DNA from 3 places in the Arcticibacter tournemirensis genome. Region 2 is predicted to be linked to each of the others. Evidence: riboswitches for the same ligand, from Rfam matches in the RefSeq annotation. Region 2 holds a riboswitch; each other region holds the start of a gene.
The links. Region 2 has a riboswitch for cobalamin ahead of BDE36_RS19000 (TonB-dependent receptor). Riboswitches for the same ligand answer to the same signal wherever they lie in the genome.

Region 1 (7,997 bases), 1.4 Mb from region 2:
TTAATCTGAATGAAGTTCAGTATATAAGCGAATTGTTCGAAGGGTGCCTATGTGCAGATTGCCTGGTTGATTTAAAAAATGAGTTTAATGCTTTAAACCATCTGCATTAAACGAAATAAAGCAAAATAGTGTTAAGTATACGCGATAAGTCGTAACTTTTAAGTATAAATCGACTGATAATCTTTGAATTATAAAAATGAAACAAGTCGTTTTACCTTTAACATAATACTAATTCCGGATTACAATATCAATAGTCTCACTCCTCAGGGCTGAAAGGTCAATAGGTGCAGAGCGCTGTATATTACCTAAGGTTGTGGTGTTGTGTACAATATTTTGCAGGTAATAGGTACCTCGATAGCGTCTGTCCGAGAGGTAATTGATCATTTCCTGAAGATCAGCTGTACTTAGCAATTCAGAGTGGACGGTAGTGCGTACTTCGAATGGAATGGAACTCCGGTTTAAAATATCGAATGTCTCAGCAAACTGCCTGAAACGCGCGGAACGTGTAACCTTAGCATACTTTGAAGCAGTTGCTTTAAAGTCGAGTGCAACATAATCAACATGCTGATTCTCAATCAACCTTCTGACCATTGCAGGGTTGGACCCGTTGGTGTCTATCTTAACAAGCATTCCGAGTTTTTTTACTGCTGCAGCAAACAGATCCATGTTCTTATGCATAGTACATTCGCCGCCGCTGAAGACCACGCCGTCAAGCAGTCCTTTCCTGGAAATAATGAATTTTAGCGTTTCAAAATAGCTGATCTTCCCCTTACCAGATACAATTTCGGGATTGTAGCAATAAGGACACTTCATATTGCAGCCTGCAAACCATATGATGCAGGCTGTTTTATCCGGGTAATCCAGTAAAGTAAACGGAGATATGTTATAAACAGGATTGACTGAGAGTTTCTGTATGGAAAGGAATTCGTTGTTTGTGTTCACCTTTTTTGCCCGTGTTAAAACTTTCAACTGGTCTGTGATACCCCATTACCCGGGTATAAACAAGACATTTGTTTCTTTTCGATTCGTTTAGAGATAGTAATTCTTGCTCTTTTTTAGTTTTCATTTTCTGTTATCAGTTTATGTTGTAATTCATTTAATAACTGGCCGTCGCAAAGTGGGCAGTACTCGTGTTCTCCGTTAAGATATCCATGTACCGGGCAAATGCTGAAAACAGGAGTTACTGTTATGTACGGCAGCCGGAAATTAGAAAGCACCTTTTTAACGAGTTTACGGCAAGCTTCCGGCGAACTAAGCCTTTCACGCATGTAGAGGTGTAAAACGGTACCACCGGTATATTTGCATTGCAATTCATCCTGCAACAGCAGCGCTTCGAATGGGTCGTCGGTATAATCCACGGGGATCTGCGAGCTGTTTGTATAATAAATATTCGCGTCTTCACCCGCCTGAATAATGTCAGGAAAGCGTTTCCTGTCTTCCCTGGCGAAGCGATAAGTAGTACCTTCAGCAGGCGTTGCTTCGAGGTTATACAGGTTGCCGGTTTCTTCCTGAAAGCTGGTCATACGCTCGCGGATATAGTCGAGTAGCCCAGCAGCAAAGTTTCTTCCTTCTTCTGTTACGATGGAAATGCTATCGTCGCTGAAGTTCCGGATCATCTCATTGATTCCGTTTACGCCGATGGTTGAAAAATGATTCCTGAAATGGGTGAGATATCGCCGGGTGTAAGGATAGAGACCACGATCAAACATTTCCTGAATAAATTTTCGTTTCTTCTCGAGAGTTGAGCCGGCAGTGTTCAAGAGATAGTCCAGTCTTTCATACAAAGCCTTTTTGTTCCCTTTGTACACAAAGCCAAGCCGGGCCATATTTATCGTTACTACCCCTATGCTTCCTGTCATTTCAGCGCTGCCGAATAAGCCGTTCCCTCTCTTAAGCAGCTCACGCAGATCAAGCTGCAGCCGGCAGCACATGCTCCGTACAGCATTGGGCTTGTAGGCATTTGGGTTTTCAACTCTATTTCCGTTCTCATCTGTCGTATACTGGCTGCCTATAAAGTTTTGAAAATAAGAAGAGCCGATTTTAGCCGTATTTTCAAACAGCAGGTCGGTATTTTCGCCGTGCCAGTCGAAGTCTTCAGTGATGTTGACCGTTGGAATGGGGAAGGTGAACGGCTGTCCGTTTGCATCGCCTTCGGTCATTACCGTATAATATGCTTTGTTTATCAGATTCATTTCATCCTGGAAATGTCCGTAACACAGATCCTCCAGGCATCCGGCGCCTTTTTCATGTGCCGCCCTTTCAAGTTCAGGGTCATTAATTCCGCTAAAAAGATGAATGTCCTTTTTTGTGGGAATCTGACCTTTAAGATCCTCGGGGACCGTCCAGTCGATAGTAATATTAGTAAAAGGCGATTGCCCCCAGCGGGCAGGAACATTCAGATTATAGACAAAGCTTCTCACTGCCTTCAGAATATCACCATAAGTGAGCTTATCCTTAAAAACATAAGGAGCGAGATAGGTATCGAACGAACTGAAGGCCTGAGCTCCGGCCCACTCACTTTGCAAAATACCCAGGAAGTTTGACATCTGTCCCAGCGCTTCCCTGAAGTGGCTTGGCGGGGTGCTTTCAACCCGACCTCTCACTCCATTAAAGCCCTCATTGAGTAAAGCCCGGAGGCTCCATCCGGCGCAATAGCCAGTCAGGCAATCGAGATCGTGAATATGGATATCACCGTTCCTGTGTGCATAGCCCTCTTCTTTTGAATAAACCTTATCCAGCCAGTAGTTGGCTATTACCTTACCTGCCACGTTGTTAACCATTCCGGCGTTGGAGTAGGAGGTATTTGCATTTGCATTAATCCTCCAGTCGGTTTGATTAATGTATTCCTCTATAGTCTGAGAGCTGTCTACAAAAGTCGTATCATCTGCTAAACCTTTTATGTGTTCTCTTTGCAGTTTCCTGGTATGCCGGTAAAGCATAAAAGAGCGCATCACACCGAAATATCTACCCGAGAAAAGCTCCTGCTCGATGATGTCCTGAATTTCCTCTACTGCCCAGACCTCTTTTTCAGAAAGTTTTTTCAGGGAGTTTTTAAGTATTGATTCGTCGCAGGTAATATTTACACTTTTGAACCCTTTCTCAATGGCATCTTTGATCTTGTAAGGTTTGAAGAGTTCGAACTCTCCATTTCGTTTAATTACGTAGTTCACCATATATCTTTTTTTTAATTAAAAGCATACGGATGGGATGAAAAAAGAAGAGATTTACGGCTTTTCCTTTTGCAATACCTTTCACCCGAAAGCTACAAACACGCTTCGGCAGGTATTCTGACTTGCTCCAGTTTAACAGCCTTCCCATACGTTGAAGAGGTACAGTGACGTTGTTTGTTAAACACAATTACGGAGCTTACAGCTACGGGGATAGTCCCGGACTTACACCGGGTTCCCTTTTAATCCCCTTATTGAATAAGGAGAACCGAAAACGATGCAAGTGTATAAGGAAAGTTCGGATTCTGCTTAAGAAAGATTTCAACAATCGACTTTTTATGTGAAGAAGTTGCGGGTTGTGGGACGTGGGTTGTAGGTGGTGAGTTGTATGTTGCGTGTGGTGAGTTGCAAAATGAGAGCTGTATGCTGTAAGTATAAATCTCTCAAAGCCTGTTTGTTGGTGTATTTCAGTAAACTCGTCTGATTTGATAAACCTAATTGTTACTTTTGTACCCGTGAAAATGCCAAGAATACAGGATTTAATCCTTTTTGAAAATGACGATCTTTTTGTGGTTAATAAGCCGCCGTTTATCAGTTCACTTGATGAGAGGGAAGGCGGTGAGTTAAGTATGCTTCGGCTCGCAAAGAACTATATCAAAGATGCACAGGTATGTCATAGACTGGATAAAGAAACTTCAGGCTGCCTGATCATCGCTAAGAACCCGGAGGCGTACCGGCTGGTTTCCATGCAATTTGAACACCGTAAAGTAAAGAAGATATATCATGCCATTGTGAACGGTACCCATGTGTTTAATGAACTTAAAGTTGATCTTCCCATTTTAAATCTGGGTAATAAAAACGTGAGTATCAGCAGGCAGGATGGGAAGGCGGCTGAGACTATTTTCAACTCCCTTCGATATTTCAAGCATTATACGCTGATTGAGTGCCAGCCTGTAACAGGCAGGATGCACCAAATCCGTATCCACCTTGCTACGCAAAAAGCTTCGATAGCAGGTGATGAAATGTATGGTGGCAAACCTGTGTTTCTCTCACATATAAAAAGGGGATACCACCTAGGTAAAGATCAGGAAGAGCTTCCGATAATGAAACGGTTTGCACTTCACGCAAAGGAGCTGACGTTCCGGATTAACAGTGAGACTGAAATAACGGTAAATGCTCCTTATCCCAAAGACTTCGCTACACTGCTGAAGCAGCTTGAGAAGTTTGACGATTGACAAGGGACAATGGACAACTGTCCCCTGTCCCTTGTCTATTCAACTGTCCATTGTCACTTGTCTAAGTGTATCCGAGTATCTTTAATACCTGCTTGCTGTTCTGCTCTTCTCCGAATACCTCAAAGTTGAAGGTTTCATCTCTGTTCCTTCGGATAATTACGTGCTTTGGAGAGGGCAGAAGGCAATGATGGATACCTCCATAGCCACTTAATACTTCCTGGTAAGCGCCGGTATGAAAGAAGCCAATGTATTGAACTTTACGGGTTTTGGGCATGAAAACGCTATTCATGTGGGCCTCCTGATTATAGTAATCCTGGCCATCGCAGGTTATACCGCCAAGATTGACACGCTCATATTCCGAGTCCCAGTTATTTACAGGCATCAGAATATATTTCTGGTTCAAGGCCCATACGTCGGGAAGATTGGTGATAAAAGAGCCGTCGAGCATAAGCCATTTTTCCCTATCATTCTGTTGTTTACGTCCCAGTACCTTATAAAGGATACCTGAAGCTTCTGCAACCGTATACTTTCCAAACTCCGTAATAATGTCGGGTTCCATCACATCGTGTTCAGCGCAGATTTCTTTTATCCTCTTGACGATCTCATTTACCATGTATTCATAGTCGAAATCAAAAACAAGAGAATCCTTGAAAGGCATTCCGCCGCCGATATCAAGAGTAGTGAGGTCGGGATTTATTTTTTTGAACTTACAGTAAAGAGTAACATATTTCTCAAGTTCATTCCAGTAATAAGGAGTGTCAGAAATTCCCGAGTTGATGAAAAAATGCAGGAGTTTGACCTTAAAATTAGGATTGGGGGCGATTTTGTTGTTATAAAACTCAATAACATCCTCCATCCTTATTCCAAGCCTGGATGTATAGAACTGAGAGTCGGGCTGCTCTTCAGCAGCTATCCTCATCCCAAGACTGCAGGGAAGGTCCAGTTCGTCATCGTAAATGTTAAATTCCTCTTTATTATCCAGAACAGGAATGATATTCTTAAACCCGTCGTGAAACATGTCGATGATATACTGTTTGTATTGGTATGTTTTAAATCCGTTGCAGATCACCGTAATATCCTTGTTGACTACACCTTTTTTCTCAAGTGCGTCTATCATAGGCATATCAAAGGCCGATGATGTTTCAAGATGTATGTCATTCTTCAGCGCCTCTTCAACAACATGCCGGAAGTGAGAGCTTTTTGTACAATAACAATACAGGTAACTGCCACGGTAATTGTTGTTAATGATAGCATGCTGAAATAATAATTTTGCCTGCTGTATCTTTTTAGTTATAAGAGGCAGGTATGTGAAGCGCAGCGGAGTTCCGTACGTTTCAATCATTTCCATCAGGTTAAGGTCGTGGAAGTATAGTTCATCGTCAATAACCTCAAACCCATCCTGGGGGAAACCTACACTTAGATCAAGAAATTCCTCGTAGCTCTGCATTAATTAAAATTTCCGCAAAAATGTGATTTTTTAATGAATAATTATCAAGAAACGATGAACTGAAAAAAAGAATACCGGAGAAATGACAATAGCAGGAAAGTAGTAGTGGGTTATACGTAATAAGTTCCAAATTTTAAGTACAAATCGGCTGATAATCTTGATTTCATAGAAAGACAATAAGTCATTTGCTTTAATATTACAAATTCGGTAAATGGATTTCTGCGATCATACATCGTGCGCTCCCTCCGCCAGCAGTTTCTATAGTGTTCAAAGGGATATGAACCAGGCGCCCGTACTTGCTTAGCTGGTCTATCTGCTTATCATTTAATGCCTGAAAGGCCTGCTCGGAAAGGACAATAAGATCTTCGTTCTTCCGGTTCTTAAGCTGGAGAATATTACCGGCAAATTTCGAAATCTGCGCTAATGTTATCTCTATGATTTGTTTACCTGTTGAGTGTATTGTATTGATTAACAATTTTTTTTCTATCTCTTCTTTAATAGCCTCTGTACATATAAGAACAAACTCCGCTCCAACACACATCATAACATTCGTATGATAAATGGCTTTGCCCTGGTTATCCAAAGCGTGAAAACAGACTATACTGTATCCACTTAGCTCTGCAAATTTCTTTAATACTACCGTGTCGGTTCGCGGAGAAAGACAGGCATAAGCTATTTTATTGTCTCTGTCTAAAACCATGCTGCCAGTGCCTTCAAGGTATCGGTTCTGATCTTCAAAATAACTAAGGTCTCTCAGTTCTTTTATCAGGAAATGACTCCCCAAAGCTTTAATTAAATCAGTTCTTCTTTCGTGCCGCCGATTCTCTGCTTCCATAGGATATAGATACACAGAGCCATCTTCATGCGTCGAAATCCAATTATTCGGAAAAATGGAGTCGGGGGTGTGTGGTTCGGGTGTGTCCTCAAAAACAACCACATCTATATCATTGGATTTCAGTGCCTCCACGAAATTATCAAACTCATGCACCGCAGCATCCTGCACATTGAGGTATCCCGGTAGCCGACGCTGAAAAGCATTGCTATGTGCTGTTTCCTGATTAAATTCGAATTTAACCGGCCGGACCATGAATATGGAAGATGTTGTCTGCATAAATTGAGAAATCAGGACTCTCTTAACAAAGGCATACTCATACAGTGGAAACCTCCTCTGGCTCGTGAAAGCTCGGCTGAAGGCATGAGGATTAACGTTTTTTCTATTTCTTCAACAGAGAGTTCGTCGTATTCGAGTTTTTCGACGAGCTGTTCTGCATGTATAACTGAGAATCCATTTTCCCTGAATGCCTCAACAGTTTTGTCGTTACGGTCGTATCCCATTACAACTCCGTCCTTCAGGGCGAGTAAATTGCACGAGTCAGTCCACTGCTCGCGGACGTCAAAAGGAAAGTGGTTGTTGCCGGAATAAATAAACCGGGGCGTTTCCGTGCAATTGAGATCATTCTTACTGATATCGGTGAGAAGATCTTCTATGCAGTTGTACATACGGGATGTATCAATCTTTCCTTTTTCGAACTGAAAGATCTCAGGCTTCTCCTTATTACGTTTTTCAGAAAGATAGTCTACAGGTTCTGACCCTTTATGCTGTTGTTGCGATGATATAGAACCAAGTACAACCCATGTATGCTTGTCGACTTGTGTAAAGATGGTATCGATGTGCATGAAATCACGTTTATGAGGGATCTTGACCACCGTTACTTTACTAACAACATCCCTGTCAAAAAGCAGCTTAATGGCTTCGCTTGCTCCACTTGCCGAAGTACGTTCGCTGCAACCTATTAATACATGATCAGGACTGACTACCATTACATCGCCACCTTCGATCGTCGTTTTCTCGCCATGCTCTTCCCCCGGGCGCAGAAAATACTGTACCGTATCGGGAATTTCAAGTATATTTTCCCTGTATTCTCTGAATAGAGGATGATTGAAAAAGATATATCGCGCGAGGAGTGTTTCTCTGGATCTGGCTTTTTTTGCTGGTTTGTTAAGCAGGATGAAATTATTGATGGTAATTCCGATATCCCTGGTAAATATCAGATTGGGAACCGGGGGAAATATCATGTTACCATGAGGCATTGAACCCGAGATGAAGATACTTGATAGTTCTGAAGGAGACGTGTTGATCAGCTCCTG
Region 2 (7,997 bases):
AGCTTAATTCACGTATTGAGAAAGAAAAGATACGGGGAACCGGGGTGATGCAGCTTCTTGAACTCGAGAAATACAAGCGGTTTATATCCCCTCTGTCGGCGTTTGTCCTTACGCTCATGGGGGTATCTCTATCTTCACGAAAGGTACGTGGAGGGATTGGTCTGCCGCTTGGTATCGGTATCTTTTTAAGCTTCACATATATTCTTTTCATCCAGTTTTCAACCATGTTTTCCTTAAAAGGAGGCTTACCTCCTATTATTGCTGTGTTCATTCCTAATATACTATTCGGTGCCCTCGGAGTTTATCTGATGATAAAAGCGCCTAAATAAACCATGTTAAAATCACATTCTTTAAACCGCAATCTGCTGGTATTGCATGCTACTGTTATGATATGGGGCTTCACCGGCATTCTTGGTAATCTCATTTCAATTTCTGCAACCCACCTGGTATGGTATAGAGTGCTCATCGCCTTTATTACGCTGCTAATCTATTTCAGGGCTACAAAGACTCCCTTCACGGTCACGAAGAACGCCTTCTTTAAGCTCATTTTTACGGGTGCTATTGTAGGGGCTCACTGGATATTTTTCTTTCAGTCGATCAAGTCATCTAACGTGTCGGTAGCATTGGTTTGCCTTTCTTCGGTGACTCTTTTTACCGCCATATTAGAACCCATTTTCAGCAAAAAAAAGATCTCAAAACTGGAGATATTTACCGGGCTGATGATCATCACAGGCATCACTTTAATCTTCAAATTTGAAACGCGATATGCTGTCGGGATCAGCTTCGGACTCCTGTGTGCTTTCTGTGCCAGCCTCTTCTCAATCATCAATTCAAAGCAGGTGCAAAACCGGCCTGCGCCGGTTATCAGCTTCTATGAAATGGCGGGTGCCTGGGTGTGGATTTCACTTTATCTGGCGCTTACCGGAGGCTTTAATTCGTCAATGAAACTACCCCTTTCCGACATCATATATCTGCTCATTCTGGGTACTATTTGCACCTCTCTTGCATACGTTGCGGGGGTCTCTGTGATGAAGGAATTGTCAGCGTTCAGAGTTGCCCTGATCACCAATCTTGAGCCCGTTTACGGCATCATCCTGGCCTTCATTTTCTTTGGAAAAAGAGAGCATATGACTGCCGGTTTTTACGCCGGTTCTCTTATCATTCTGTCTTCTATCTTCCTGTATCCTTACATCCGTACGAAGATCGAAAAACGGCGAATGAGCAAGCAGATGCTGCCGGGGTAGGGGAGGAGTTTAGTACACTAAGTGTAGTCAAAAAACGCTTCCGGAACAGAAGAGAATAACTTCACCAAACAACATTTCATCAGGCCAATTTATTGAGGCGTACCAGAGAAGAAGGGGTACGCCTCTTTTAATTTTCAGCATTTTTGATTCGTAGCCCAGCGAGTCAACAAAGACAAAACGACAGCATCTTCTGCAGTCCCGCTCATCTTGCGGAGTAGCTCCGCTTAAACAGATTCCCGTTAAATATTCATCTCCAATATCGATCCGGCACTAATCATTCTTTTGTGCGAGGGCCTCTGGCAATCTAAAATCTCCCGGGCGTAAAGGAGCCTTTGAAATCAAAATACAAGTCGGCTGATCGCAACAGAAGTCAGCGATATGGGGGAGCTCTTCTTCGTCTCTAATGCAACTGTCCAGCCGCCTGTATAGATTCGGCGAGATTGCTTTTCGGCAAACCATCTTCAATTCACGACGCTGTTTCAGACTTAATTAGCCAAGCGTCCGTTTTTCTCGAAAAAAAGTGGTAAATTAAAGTTTTTAAAAGAAAATCATAGGATCAACTATTTTATATAACACACAAAATATCTTTTGATTAAAGCTTAACAACTCAATTAAAATATAATATTAAAAAACTTGTTTTTTGCTCTTTCGACTAAAATATTTAGCAATCAATTAAAATGACCTGTAAATTACGACATATACATTTTTTAATCAGGAATATAACACTAATTACATTAATCTTTAGTTATCATAGTCTAAACGCCCAGGTATTCAATTCAGATCAGAACCCTCCCTCCCTTAAATGGAGCCAGATAAACACAGAAAATTTCCAGATCCTCTATCCTACCCCCTTTGAAACTGAAGCGCAACGGATGGCATCCGTACTGGAAAACATCATATCCAGGGAAGCATATTCACTGAATAAGAAACCCAGGAAGATCTCTGTCATTCTTCAGAACCAAGGTACCACGTCCAATGGTTTTGTTCAATTGGGCCCCCGGCGTTCAGAGTTCTACACCACCCCGTCCCAGAGCTTCGACTACCAGGACTGGCTAAATAGCCTGGCCGTGCATGAAATGCGGCACGTTGTTCAGTTTGACAAGTTGACAGGTAAACTCAATGCTCCTTTTTTCGAAAAACTTGCATTGGCAGTTTTCGGCATTACCCTCCCACCCTGGTTCTATGAAGGCGATGCTGTTGGTACCGAAACTGCCCTAACCCATGCAGGCCGGGGAAGGATACCCGAGTGGGCACTAATCATGAGAACGAATACACTAAGCGGAAAAAAATTCAGCTATTCCAAGGACTTCTTCAACTCTTACAAAGACCTTACTCCCGGCTATTACCAGCTTGGATTTTTCATGAATACGAAGCTCCGGAGAGACTTCGGAACCGGCATAACAGATAGTATCATGACCCGGATTTCGAAGAACCCTCTACGGCCATATAGCTTCAGTAATTCGGTGAAAAAATACACGGGTTTAAGCACCCGGCAACTGCATGATTCGACCATCTCAGAGCTAGGTAAATTATGGTATCAGCAGACTGAAAAAACGGCCCCTCTGGATTACCCTGCAATCAATAAAAGAAAGAGTAATACTCCCGAACATTATCTGCTCCCGGCAGCGATTCCCGGCGACAAGATTTTAGCGTTAAAACAGAGCAAGGCACGTACGCCGGCGATTGTAGAAATAGACTCCGCAGGTCGCGAGCGAAGGGTAACAGATATAGGTTTACAGGAGGTGGCATGGTTTAGTTATTCGGCTGGTAAACTTGTATGGGACGAGTCACGTTTTGATCCGCGCTTTCATCAGCGGTCGTTCAATGTTATCAATATTTTTGACATGCAAACACGACGGGCAAAACAGCTCACTCATCGCACCCGCATGTTCGCCCCTACCCTGTCGCCCGACGGCAAAACTATTATCGCAGTCGACATCTCCTACTCGAACAGGATTTCACTAAAGTTAATGGATGCCGCACGGGGAAAAGAGATCCGGATTTACAACAGTCCGGAAAACTACATGCTTCAAATGCCGGCCTTCAGTCCCGACGGCAAAACCGTAGTTGTGGTAGCTGTCGCAAAAACCGGCAAGGCCCTTTTCGAACTCAATCTTGAATCGGGTACGTTCTCTCCGCTCTTCCCCTTTCAGCTTCAGGAAATCCTTCGCCCGGTCTATGCCGGCAGACAGATCCTCTTCAAGGCTCATTACAACGGAATCGACAACATTTACCGGTTCAACCCCAATGACAGGCAGATATATCAGCTCACATCAGCCCGATTTGGCGCTTTTAATCCCTCCTACGACACGATCTCCCATAAGTTAATACTGAATACCTTTTCGGGACGCGGATACGATATAGCGGCTTTAAATTACTCCGATACCTCCGGGCAGAATATCAGCACGATAAAAAACACTTTTATCGACTACGCAGCACCCTTATACGACCAGGAAGGCCACAGCAATGTATTCGACAGCATTCAGCATAAAACTTATCCGGTAAAACGATATCACGAGTTGAGCAATTTGTTCTACTTCCACAGTCTTGTGCCGGTTGCGGAAGAAAATCAGTTCTTCGACGACTATAATGTTGGGATCGAAATGCAGTCGGACAATAAACTGAACACGCTGAGTTTCTACTCCCGCTACCAGTACAACAACGCTCTGCGTAAAAGTGAGTACCTCACCGGATTTAACTACAAACGCTACTTCCCTATCTTCAGCATCGATTATATTAACCGTCCCCGGCTGATATACCGCCGCGTGAATCAGGCGGGTAAAACTGTTTTAAGCCCGGTTACCTGGCGCGAGAATGAGATAAAGGCCGAAGTGACCTTTCCTTTTACCCTAAACCGGTTTAACAATAATTATAGTTTTGGATTCAAAACCGGCACAAGCTATACCAACCGGTACGGTATCGAAAACGGCATGCCTTCGCTCTTAAAAACGCTTGAATATCCCATGCATTACCAGTTTTACGCCTCGAGGAACAATCGCCGGAGCTCCCGTGATCTTGCGCCGCGTTGGGGACAGAATATCACGCTCACTTACCGGAACTATCCCTTCGAAAACCGCGTGGAAGGCGAACTATTCACCCTTCGAAGCACCTTTTACTTCCCCGGCCTTGCTTCCAACCACTCTTTTCAGGCTGCTTTCAACTACCAGCACGGTGATGGAAATTATGTAAATACAGTAGATATCCCGAGGGTAAGCGGCTACAGTTACCTTAGCCCGATTGGGAATACACGCAACACGCTTCTTCTGGACTACAGGCTACCTTTGCTTTACCCCGACTGGGAAGCAGGGCCACTTGCATTTATCAAACGCATTAAGGGCGGTGTTTTTGCCGATTTCGAAAATATCGGAAAGGGCGACGCCTTCTCTCCCCGCTCCTACGGCGCTGAACTCAGAGCGGATATGAACCTGCTCCGCTTTTATCTTCCTAATTTTGATGTTGGAGGAAAAGTGATATTTTTAAATGAAAAACCACGCCAAAATCCGATATTCGAATTTATGGCTACTTACAGCTTTTAACCATGAGTGGGAAAACAATTTTCATTATCGTTGCGACTGTTCTCGTGACGATCGTACTGATGAATAATACAGAAGAGATTGACTTCTGGATTTTTGGAATAGCTAAAATCCCGAAACTTGCAATCCTGGGTGCGATGTTTGCCATAGGGTTTGTCCTGGGAGTAATGGCAGCCAGGCCACGCAAGCAGAAAATAATCGTAAACGACCATTCTTCAACAACAGCCGAACCCGACGATTATCAGCCCAAACTAAGCGACGAAGACAGAGACTATATTAGTTGACAAGGGACGATGGAAAGTTGTCAATTGTCAATTTAATATTCTACCTTTGCAATGCTTTTGGTTTCCGGTGTAATAACCGGGATTAAAAGGGAATCCGGTGTAAGTCCGGAACTGTCCCGCAGCTGTAAGCTCCATTAACCAGGTCCACCCTATGTCACTGTATTTGAAAATACGGGAAGACAGGCCCGAGGGGAGTAAGTCAGAAGACCTGCCATAGCACGATAGATTCATAGCTTTCGGGGATTGAAGCTGGAATGAAAATACTCGTCGTATTTCCATTGTTCATTTCCTTCCCCCTGCTTAAATAATTACTCATTAACATGAAATCAGGGCGAGGACTTACTTCTTACAGACTGACGTATATTTTATGTCTGGCGCTTTTTTCAGGAAGCATCGCCTCGCATACAGAAGTCTTTGCTCAAGCCATTACGCCGAACGCCAAAAATCGATTCTCCACAAACGATACACTTAAGGAAGTACAAATAAAGGGGATCAAACCCAGCCTCCGTCATACCTCAATTACCCCTGTTCAAACACTCGCCGGACAGCAGCTTGAAAATCTGAACAGCTTATCCGTTGCAGATGCATTAAGATTCTTCTCGGGAGTACAAATAAAAGATTACGGCGGCATCGGAGGCTTAAAAACGGTCAACATTCGCAGTCTCGGCAGTCAGCATACCGCCGTATTCTATGACGGCATTCAACTCGGCAACGCGCAGGACGGGGAAATAGACCTGGGAAGATTCTCGCTCGACAATATCGAAGAGATCGACCTGTATAATAGTCAGCGGAGCAGCATCTTTCAGCCCGCGAGAGCTTTTGCAGCAGCCAGCAGTATTTACCTGCAGTCCAAAATCCCGGTTTTTAAAAACAACGATCGCGATCACGTGAGGGCCGCTTTCAAAACAGGCTCATTCGGACTGTTTTCACCATCACTGGCCTGGCAGCACAAAATAAGCAATAAGATTTCCAGCACGTTCAGCACAGAATGGCAAAGGACCGACGGCCGGTACAAGTTCAGGTATACCAATTCAGTATACGACACCACTGCCGTCCGTCAGAACGGCGACACCGAAGCTTTGCGATTAGAAGGAGGCTTGCATGGGTCGTTTGCCGACAGCAGCGAATGGTCTGTTAAAATCTTCCAGTATTTTTCAGAAAGAGGACTTCCCCGTGCCATCGTCAGAAATAATTTTGAATCACGCGACAGACAATGGGACCGCAATACTTTTGTCCAGGCATCCTGGACCAGCCGCAGCAACGGGCCATTTCAGCTGATGCTGAACGCGAAATATGCTCACGACTATATGCGGTATCTACAGCCCGGATACGACAATATCGAAGGATCCATGGATAACCGGTACAGACAAAAAGAATTTTATGCCTCAGCTGCCGGCCGGTACAGCTTAAATTCATTGCTGGACATCGCTCTGTCAACAGATCTCCTCGTTAATGACATGAGTTCTAACATGGCTCATTTTTCTTATCCTGCCAGATACACGAGCCTGACAGCGCTGGCATCCGAATTCCACTCCGGGCGTTTCAGAATGCAGGGAAGCCTTCTGGGCACACTGATTAATGAAACAACAGAGCAAAATGCTGCTGCAGGAAATAAAGAGAAGCTAAGTCCCGCTTTTACTGCTTCATGGCAGCCATTTCCGCAAAATACACTCTTGCTGAGAGCTTTTTACAAGGACATCTTCCGGATGCCTACCTTTAACGATCTTTATTATACCTTTTCGGGCAACACCGCCCTTCGGCCTGAGAATACCAAACAATACGATGCTGGCTTCACTATCCTGAAACATCTTAGTTCGCGTTTCTGGCAAAGCATTTCCCTTCAGGCAGACGCTTACTACAATCACGTAAAAGACAAGATCGTTGCTGTACCAGGCGAGAATATCGCTACCTGGATGATGATGAACCTAGGCGAAGTCAATATCAAAGGAGCGGAAGTAAACATGACAACTTCGGCAAAAGCCGGTAAAACCTCGTTAAATGCAACGCTGGCTTACACCTACCAGCAGGCTCTTGACGTAACCAGCGCCTCCGACTTTAACTATCGCCATCAAATCCCTTATACTCCCGAACACTCCGGGTCCTTCATTTTAAATGCCACACGCGAAAACATCTCCTTAAACTACAGTTATATCTATACGGGAGAACGGTACAGTCAGAAGGCTAATATTCCCGACAACTATATGGAACCCTGGTATACACACGACATATCAGCATCGGGAGGCTTCAAAACAAAGAAGATCGTTTATAAGGCCACCGCGGAAGTGAACAATCTTTTTAACCAATATCGTGATGTGATTTTGAACTTCCCGATGCCGGGCCGGTCATACCGCTTCACATTAAGCATGAACTATTAAAAGAGAATGACGATGAGAAAGATCAAACATATAAAATTACTCCTCCTGTTTGCCCTGATTACAGCGGTGCTTTCCTCCTGTCGCAAGGATCCTAAGGTAACACCTGAAGAAATTACCGGGATATCAGATCCTGACCTGGCTCAAAAAAGCAGCTTTTACCTTTTAAATGAGGGAAACATGAACATGAACAAGGCCTCTCTCGATTTCTTTGACCATCAGACAGGCGTTTACAGGAGGAATATTTTTGAATATACCAATCCCGAAATCACAAAAGGGCTCGGAGATGTAGGCAACGATATCGGCATCTATGGTTCCAAATTATATATCATTGTCAATAACTCCCATCAGGTTGAAGTATTAAATGCACAGACCGCAAAGCATATCGGCACGATTGACATTGTGAACTGCCGGTATATCACATTTTATAACGGCAAAGCATATGTGAGCTCGTATCAGAGCCGCATTGAAGGAAACAGCTCTGCGAACGGATATGTGGCAAGGATCGATACCGCCAGCTTACAAATAGAAAAAACTGTTACCGTGGGCCGCCAGCCGGAAGAG
Region 3 (7,997 bases), 1.4 Mb from region 2:
GCTGTTTCGCTTCTTCACTTTCAAAAGGCATACGCAGCAGAATAAAAGCATCGGCGAGACCCTGTACACCTAGTCCAATAGGGCGGTGTCTTAAATTAGAGTTCCGTGCTTCATCAACGGGATAATAGTTATTGTCTATAATCTTATTAAGATTTACGGTCGCCTGATAAGTCACCTCATATAGCTTCTGGTGATCAAAAACGCCCTCCGAAACAAACCTCGGCAATGCGAGAGAAGCCAGATTACATACAGCCACTTCATCTGCTGATGTATATTCCATTATTTCAGTGCAAAGGTTCGAACTTTTAATTGTTCCGAGATTTTGCTGATTAGACTTTCGGTTTGCAGCATCTTTGTACAACAGGTAAGGAGTTCCTGTTTCTACCTGGGCATCTAAAATGGCAAACCAAAGTTCCTGTGCTTTTATCACCTTACGGGCCCTGCCCTCCTTTTCATATTGTATATAGAGAGTTTCAAACTCTTCCCCCCAGCATTCCGCCAGACCGGGAGCTTCGTGCGGGCAGAACAAGCTCCAGTCTTCGTTTGCCTCTACCCTCTTCATAAACAGATCTGATACCCATAAAGCGTAAAATAAATCGCGTGCCCGCATTTCTTCCTTTCCATGGTTTTTACGAAGGTCCAGGAATTCAAAAACATCTGCATGCCAAGGTTCAAGATAAATGGCAAAGGCGCCTTTCCGTTTACCTCCTCCCTGATCTACATATCTTGCTGTGTCGTTAAAGACTTTCAGCATGGGTATAATTCCGTTGCTGGTGCCATTAGTACCACTTATATACGACCCGGTTGCTCTTACATTATGAATACTTAAACCAATACCACCGGCACTCTGCGAAATCTTTGCGGTTTGTTTAAGTGTATCATATATCCCTTCAATGCTGTCGTCTTTCATGGTCAGAAGAAAGCATGACGACATCTGAGGTTTTGGCGTACCGGCATTGAACAATGTAGGAGTGGCGTGAGTAAACCAGCGTTCACTCATCAGATGATAGGTCTTTATAGCGCTTTCAATATCTTCTTTATGGATGCCCACTGCCACACGCATAAACATGTGCTGCGGCCGTTCGGCAATTCGTCCATCCAGCTTAAGCAGATATGATTTCTCAAGCGTTTTAAACCCAAAATAATCGAATCCAAAATCGCGGTCGTATATAATAGTACTATCCAGCAGTGAAGCGTTCGATTCAATTATCGCCCATACATCATCAGCTATCAATGACGCTGCCTTTCCGGTATTACGGTCGGTGTAGTTGTACAGCCTCTTCATCGTTTCTGAGAACGATTTTATGGTGTTTTTATGAAGGTTTGACACAGCAATCCGCGATGCCAGCAGTGCATAGTCGGGGTGCCTGGTTGTTAAAGATGCCGCGGTCTCTGCAGCTAGATTGTCGAGTTCAGAAGTGGTTACTCCATCAAAGATACCTTCTATTACTTTTTTTGCAACATCAACAGGGTCAACAAGCACGTGGTTTAATCCATAGCAAAGCTTCTCAATGCGAGCCGTTATTTTATCGAATTTTACGGATTCAGTTCTTCCGTCTCTTTTTATTACAAACATATTTCTTAGTATCAAGTAGCTAGTATCAAGTATCAAGACTAGCCGCAGTAAAGTAGCTGGTATCTAGTATCAAGTTTTAGTATCAAGTATCTGGTATCAAGTATCAAGACTGGGCGCAGTAACGTAGCTGGTATCTGATATCAAGACAAATCGCGTAAGAGCATCTTGATACTTGATACTAAGTACTTGATACTAAATTAAAAGTCTTCGTCAAGCGAAAACGACTGTCCTTCATTTCCGGCCATTACGCCACTTTTTTGATAGTCTCCAACGCGTTTTTCAAAAAAGTTAGTCTTTCCCTGCAGCGAGATCATTTCCATGAAATCGAAAGGGTTAGAAGCATTATAAACTTTCTCACAACCCAGCTCTCCAAGCCATCGGTCGGCTACGAACTCAATATATTGCCCCATAAGCTTTGCATTCATGCCGATGAGGTCTACCGGAAGGGCGTCTGTTACAAACTTTTTTTCTATTCTAACTGCATCCGTAATTATTTCTCTCACTTTGGATTCAGGTAATTTTTTATTTAGCATGCCGTAAAGCAGGCAGGCGAACTCGCAATGCATCCCCTCGTCTCTTGAGATTAGCTCATTGCTGAAAGTCAGTCCGGGCATCAGTCCTCTTTTTTTCAGCCAGAAGATTGAACAGAAGCTGCCACTAAAAAAGATGCCTTCTACAGCAGCAAAAGCAACAAGCCTCTCCGCAAAGCTGCCGTTCTCTATCCATTTTAATGCCCATTCGGCTTTTTCTTTCACGCAGGGAACTGTATCGATAGCATGGAACAAATGATCCTTTTCCTGAGGATCCTTAACATAGGTGTCAATAAGCAGAGCATAAGTCTCAGAATGGATATTCTCCATCATAATCTGAAATCCATAAAAACATCTTGCTTCCGGAACCTGTACCTCGCTCATGAAATTCACCGCGAGGTTTTCATTCACAATACCATCACTGGCAGCAAAGAATGCGAGTACATGCGAAATAAAATGACGCTCGCCATCATTAAGCCCCTGCCAGTCTTTCATATCTGCCGAAAGATCAATCTCTTCGGCGGTCCAGAAACTCGCTTCATGTTTTTTGTACATTTCCCAGATGTTGGGATAGTTGATGGGAAGGATAACGAAACGATCCTTGTTCTCCCTTAGTAATAATTCATCCTGTTGCATAATCATAATTTAAATGTTTAATGAAATAACAGGTGAGGCAAAGAGCTGACCGCAGAGCAACGCCGGGAGGCGTTAAACAACAGAAAGGATTCCTGCCAAAACCTTATTCGTGAAAGTTTCGGACAAACTATAGTGGCAGGTGTCTGGCTTTAAGACCTCAGTCTTTACACAGTTGCACGTCAGCCCGTGAATTTCACACGGTTCCCATTTAATCATTCCTCCACCGGAGCAATGAACCAATACAGTCTTTTAAAAAGAACTTACAAAAGCAAAAGTAAGTTTAAACAGATAAATACATGGAGAGAAGTTTTTAACAATTAAAACCTCCCACCCGCAGTTTTAATTGTTAGCTGAAAGAATCAGCTGTCTGACAACAGAAATGTGATGTAAATGAAAACCTAAGGCTGTTAATAAGTTTATCCGTCTGGTCTGTGAAAATGAATATCAGCATAAAATTTAAAAGACGTTCGTCATGTGTGATTTTTAGAGGCCGGCACTCAATCGCTATTCTTAAGCGTCAAATTTATATCCAACACCCTTAACGGTAGAAACGTAAGTATCTCCCAGCTTTTCACGAAGTTTCCTGATGTGAACATCAATAGTCCTGTTGGTCACCACTACCGAATCTTCCCAAATGTTTTTAAGGATAACGTCGCGGGTATATACTTTTCCAGGCCTTGACGCAAGCAGATAAAGCAACTCAAATTCCTTTTTTGCAAGTACCACCTTTTGTCCTTGCTGGTATACCAGGTAAGTTTCGCGGTCTATCACAAGGTCGGAGATCTCAAGCTTATTTTCAATGATATCTTCCGTCTGGTTATTTCTCCTCAATATTGCATTTATGCGGCTAATAAGGGCCCGTGGTTTGATAGGTTTAGCTATATAGTCATCGGCCCCCACATTAAATCCTGCAATTTCAGAATACTCTTCACTTCTGGCGGTTAGAAAAACCATAAAGGTACTTTTAAACTCATTCATGGTACGCATTATGCGACAAGCTTCTATCCCATCCATTTTCGGCATCATAACATCAAGGATGATCAAATCGGGGCGCGCTCTTTTAGCCTCGGTAATGCCTTCCTGCCCATTTGATGCAGAAAACACCTGGTAGCCTTCTTTTTTCAGATTATACTCAATCAATTCCCGGATATCCGGTTCATCATCGACAATAAGGATCTTTTGTTTTGCTGAACTCATGTTCTTTATTTACTTCGCTAAAGTATATTGTTAAATATATCAAATAGTTAATTTCATATTAAATAATTGTTAACAATCATAATAGCTTAACAATTAGCTCAGTTTATTTCAACGTCTTATTTAAAAACACTTCAAGTTCGTTTCCGCGCAAGTTCTTTTCGATGATCTTCCCTTCCTTATCTAAAAGGAAAGATGCTGGTATCGCCTCAACCAAATATTGCTGAGAAACTTTGCCGTTCCATTGTTTCAACTCTGATACGTGTGTCCAGGTAAGTTTATCGTCTTTTATAGCTTTTAGCCAGCTCGCCCTGTCGTTATCAAGCGACACACTAAGGATAGTAAAGCCTTTATCCCTATAAGCATTGTATTGTTTTACAAGGTTCGGATTTTCGATGCGACAGGGGCCGCACCACGATGCCCAGAAATCAAGCAGCACATATTTTCCCTTAAAGTCCGAAAGCTTCACCTGTTTCCCATCAGTTGATTCCATTTCAAAATCAGGAGCCTTCTGCCCTTTGGCTAAAGGCTTTAACCGCTCCATCTTAGCGATAAAATCCTGAATGGCTTCGTTACCCTTATATTTGCCTTTCAGATCATCGGCGTACCTAACCATTTCTTCTTCATAGCTATTTTGGTCGAGAGAGCTGATAGCATAAAATCCTGCAAGATTATCTTTGTTCTTTTCAGCAAAAGCCAGTGATTCATCAGAGAATTTTCTCATATTCTCTTCAAAGCGCGGTGTTATGGCTCTTTCAATGGAATCTTTTGCTGCCGGATTTCCTGATACCTTTCTTTCATACTCATTCCGTATGGCAAGAAATATTTTTCCATACTTATTACTTATGGTGTTAAACTCCTTTAGCTTTTCCGCGTCATCTGAACCTTCTATCACATATTCACCTGTGGGGTTATTGTAATCGGCCTCGAAAACGAGCTCATCACCATTCCTGGCAACAAAGAGGTAGTTTTTGTCATTTGCAACGATATAATAAAACTCAGGCTCTGGCGAAGCGACACGGAACTTAAACTCATTGCTTTCGCTTAGAAAAGCCGAGTCAACAAGCTTATTTTGCTGGTAGAGCAATACTTTCTTCAATCCAGGAGCATTCTTTAGCGTCCCCTTCAACGAAAATTCGTCATTATTTTTGCAAGCAGCGAGAACTGCCACAAAAATCAAAATCAGTCCTGCAATACGCTTCACTTTAAAGATTCTAATTTGTTAATTAATAATTGATTGGCGGTCTTGGGGTCGATCTTACCTTTAGATAACTTCATCACATCACCCATAAACAAACCTAAAACGCCTTTTTTGCCTTTATGGTATTCTTTCACCTTATCCGGGTAACGGCTAACTGCTTCATCAATGAACTGTTGAAGCTGATCAGCTCCGGTATCTATCAATAGGTTCATTTCCTCAACAAGCTCCCTAACCGATGTGGCTGGTCTGTTTATAAGTGCAGGGAATAGCTGCTGCACAGCTGCTGAATTGTTTATTTTTCCATCCTGTATTAGGGCAATCACCTCAGCCAATGAAGAGACTTTGATATCCAGTTGAGATATGTCTTTACCACTTTCGTTGAGGTATGATTGTATGGGGCCGTTGATCCAGTTAGCGGCAACTCTGTAATGAGTGGTATGTTTTGAAAGTAATTCAAAATAATCAGCTACTGCTTTATCTCCTGTAAGAAGATAAGCATCATGTGCTTTAAGCCCAAACTGTTCCGTATATCGTTTAATGCGTTGCTCGGGCAGTTCGGGAAGTTGTTTTCTCAAGTCCTCTATCCATTCCTCCGACAAGTGAAGAGGCGGCAGATCCGGCTCTGGGAAATAGCGATAATCATTTGCCATTTCTTTAGACCTCAGAACTGATGTTACACCGGTGGCTGCATCAAAATTAAGAGTATTCTGTTCAATCTTTTCTCCTTGCTCAACCAATTGAACCTGGCGCTTGAATTCATAGTTCACAGCCCGCTGAAGGTTACGAATGGAATTAAGATTCTTCACTTCACATCTCGCGCCATAAGTTGTTTCGCCTCTAAGCCTTACGGAAATGTTGGCATCACAGCGAAGGCTTCCCTCCTCCATATTTCCGTCGCAGATGTTAAGATAGCGAACGAGCTTCCGTATCTCGGTAAAATAGGCAGCAGCTTCTTCTGCCGATCTGATGTCCGGCTCTGATACAATCTCGATCAAAGGAACTCCCGCTCTGTTAAGATCAATTAAAGAATAAATATCATCTTTATCGTGCATGCTTTTGCCTGCATCCTCCTCCATATGGATACGATTTATGCGGACACGTGTCTCGCTCTTATCCTTTAACACTACGGGAACATAGCCCTTCTGACATATAGGATATTCATCCTGGGTAATTTGATAGCCCTTAGGAAGATCTGCGTAAAAGTAGTTCTTGCGGTCAAACCGATTTATCCTGTTAATGGTGCAATTGGTTGCCAAACCCATTTTAACAGCATATGACACTACTTTTTTATTTATTTTAGGCAGTGTGCCCGGAAGCCCGACAGAGATAATACTTGTATTCCTGTTAGGTTCGCTGCCGAAAGATGCAGGATCGGATGAAAAGATTTTTGTATCAGTTAAAAGCTGGGCATGTATTTCAAGACCTACTACCAGTTCGTATTTCTGCAGAACTTCTTCTGTCATTATCCTTTGTACTTTTAGATGAAAGCCGATTTGTCAAATATAGTTAAAAGTTGAAAGCTGAAAGCTGAAAGCTGTTGGAAAAAGGCGGATTGCCGATGCTGTTCATACGAATCCGCCCCCGGAGCAAACGCGTCAGGGTCAACGATTGCTTCATTTTCTAAGTCAGGTAATTAAATCACAGCCTGGCGTATTCTTATCAGCTTCTCCAATAAGGGCTCAAGAACATTAAGATGAAGCATATTCGCGCCATCCGACTTTGCATATTCGGGCTCGGGATGCGTCTCAATGAATAAACCATCGGCTCCAACGGCTATGGCAGCTTTAGCAATTGTTTCTATCAGAGCTGGTTTGCCTCCTGTAACGCCGGTAACCTGATTAGGCTGCTGTAGGGAATGCGTACAGTCCATTACCACGGGTACGCCAAATGACTGCATTTCCGGAATGCCTCTGAAATCAACTATAAGATCCTGATAGCCGAATGTATTTCCCCGGTCAGTTAATATCACATTCGAATTGCCCGAATCTTTCACTTTATCAACAGCAAAACCCATTGAAGCGGCTGAAAGAAACTGGCCTTTTTTAATATTAACTGTTTTTCCGGTTTTAGCAGCAGCAATCAAAAGATCTGTCTGCCTGCAAAGAAATGCGGGGATCTGAAGCACATCAACGTAGCAGGCTGCCATTGCAGCCTCAACACTTTCATGAATATCAGTCACAGTAGGAACACCAAATTCACGGCTTACTTTAGCCAGAATCTTAAGTGCCTTCTCATCTCCGATTCCAGTGAACGAATCAATACGCGATCGATTCGCTTTCCTGTAAGAGCCTTTAAATATTAAGGGTATTTGTAGCTTATCGGTAATTTCAACAATACGTTCTGCAATTCTAAGAACTATATCTTCTCCTTCGATAGCACAAGGTCCGGCCATCAGAAAGAAATTGGAACTGTTGGTATATTTAATACCAGGAATATGATCTAACATTAATTTCCTAATTCAGATAAAAATTTAATACGCATCAGCTGAAGCTCTTCTCTGGTATAGTCATCTGTGCCAAGCTCCTTTAGAGCAGCATCAATGGAATCTACTTCAGTAGCTCTAAAATAGTCAAAAACCTCGTCCTGACGATCTTCATCAATCATCTCGTCGATATAATAACTGAGATTCAGTTTGGTTCCTGAGTTAACAATAGACTCTACCTCTCTTAAAATATCTTCGTAGGAAAGTCCTTTTGATGAGGCTATATCTTCAAGAGCGATATGCCGGTCGATGTTCTGGATAATAGATACTTTTAGAGCCGACTTGTTAGCGGCACTTTTGATAACCAGGTCCACAGGTCTGTCAATCTCATTATCTTCCACATATTTACTGATCAGATTTACAAACGGGGTTCCGAAT

Region 1: it holds a riboswitch for cobalamin, as region 2 does, so the genes downstream of both, BDE36_RS13565 (ribonucleoside triphosphate reductase) here and BDE36_RS19000 (TonB-dependent receptor) in region 2, are expected to answer to the same signal.
Region 3: it holds a riboswitch for cobalamin, as region 2 does, so the genes downstream of both, BDE36_RS13540 (ribonucleoside-diphosphate reductase small subunit) here and BDE36_RS19000 (TonB-dependent receptor) in region 2, are expected to answer to the same signal.

Annotation. Positions count from the first base shown of each region.
Region 1 covers NZ_VFPL01000001.1:3,210,027-3,218,023, forward strand. The annotation lists gene BDE36_RS13550 (cysteine-rich CWC family protein) at 1-110, shown strand, start outside; gene BDE36_RS13555 (anaerobic ribonucleoside-triphosphate reductase activating protein) at 229-942, opposite strand; gene nrdD (anaerobic ribonucleoside-triphosphate reductase) at 884-1,066, opposite strand; gene BDE36_RS13565 (ribonucleoside triphosphate reductase) at 1,056-3,173, opposite strand; cobalamin riboswitch at 3,261-3,455, opposite strand; gene BDE36_RS13570 (RluA family pseudouridine synthase) at 3,689-4,402, shown strand; gene BDE36_RS13575 (arginine decarboxylase) at 4,464-5,849, opposite strand; gene ctlX (citrulline utilization hydrolase CtlX) at 6,046-6,960, opposite strand; gene BDE36_RS13585 (arginine deiminase family protein) at 6,972-7,997, opposite strand, start outside.
Region 2 covers NZ_VFPL01000001.1:4,570,271-4,578,267, forward strand. The annotation lists gene BDE36_RS18980 (LptF/LptG family permease) at 1-329, shown strand, start outside; gene BDE36_RS18985 (DMT family transporter) at 333-1,244, shown strand; gene BDE36_RS18990 (TolB family protein) at 1,922-4,780, shown strand; gene BDE36_RS18995 (hypothetical protein) at 4,783-5,061, shown strand; cobalamin riboswitch at 5,103-5,291, shown strand; gene BDE36_RS19000 (TonB-dependent receptor) at 5,382-7,436, shown strand; gene BDE36_RS19005 (YncE family protein) at 7,449-7,997, shown strand, end outside.
Region 3 covers NZ_VFPL01000001.1:3,201,101-3,209,097, reverse strand. The annotation lists gene BDE36_RS13545 (ribonucleoside-diphosphate reductase subunit alpha) at 1-1,576, opposite strand, end outside; gene BDE36_RS13540 (ribonucleoside-diphosphate reductase small subunit) at 1,774-2,742, opposite strand; cobalamin riboswitch at 2,860-2,998, opposite strand; gene BDE36_RS13535 (response regulator transcription factor) at 3,253-3,939, opposite strand; gene BDE36_RS13530 (TlpA disulfide reductase family protein) at 4,043-5,140, opposite strand; gene gatB (Asp-tRNA(Asn)/Glu-tRNA(Gln) amidotransferase subunit GatB) at 5,137-6,600, opposite strand; gene kdsA (3-deoxy-8-phosphooctulonate synthase) at 6,771-7,583, opposite strand; gene recQ (DNA helicase RecQ) at 7,583-7,997, opposite strand, start outside.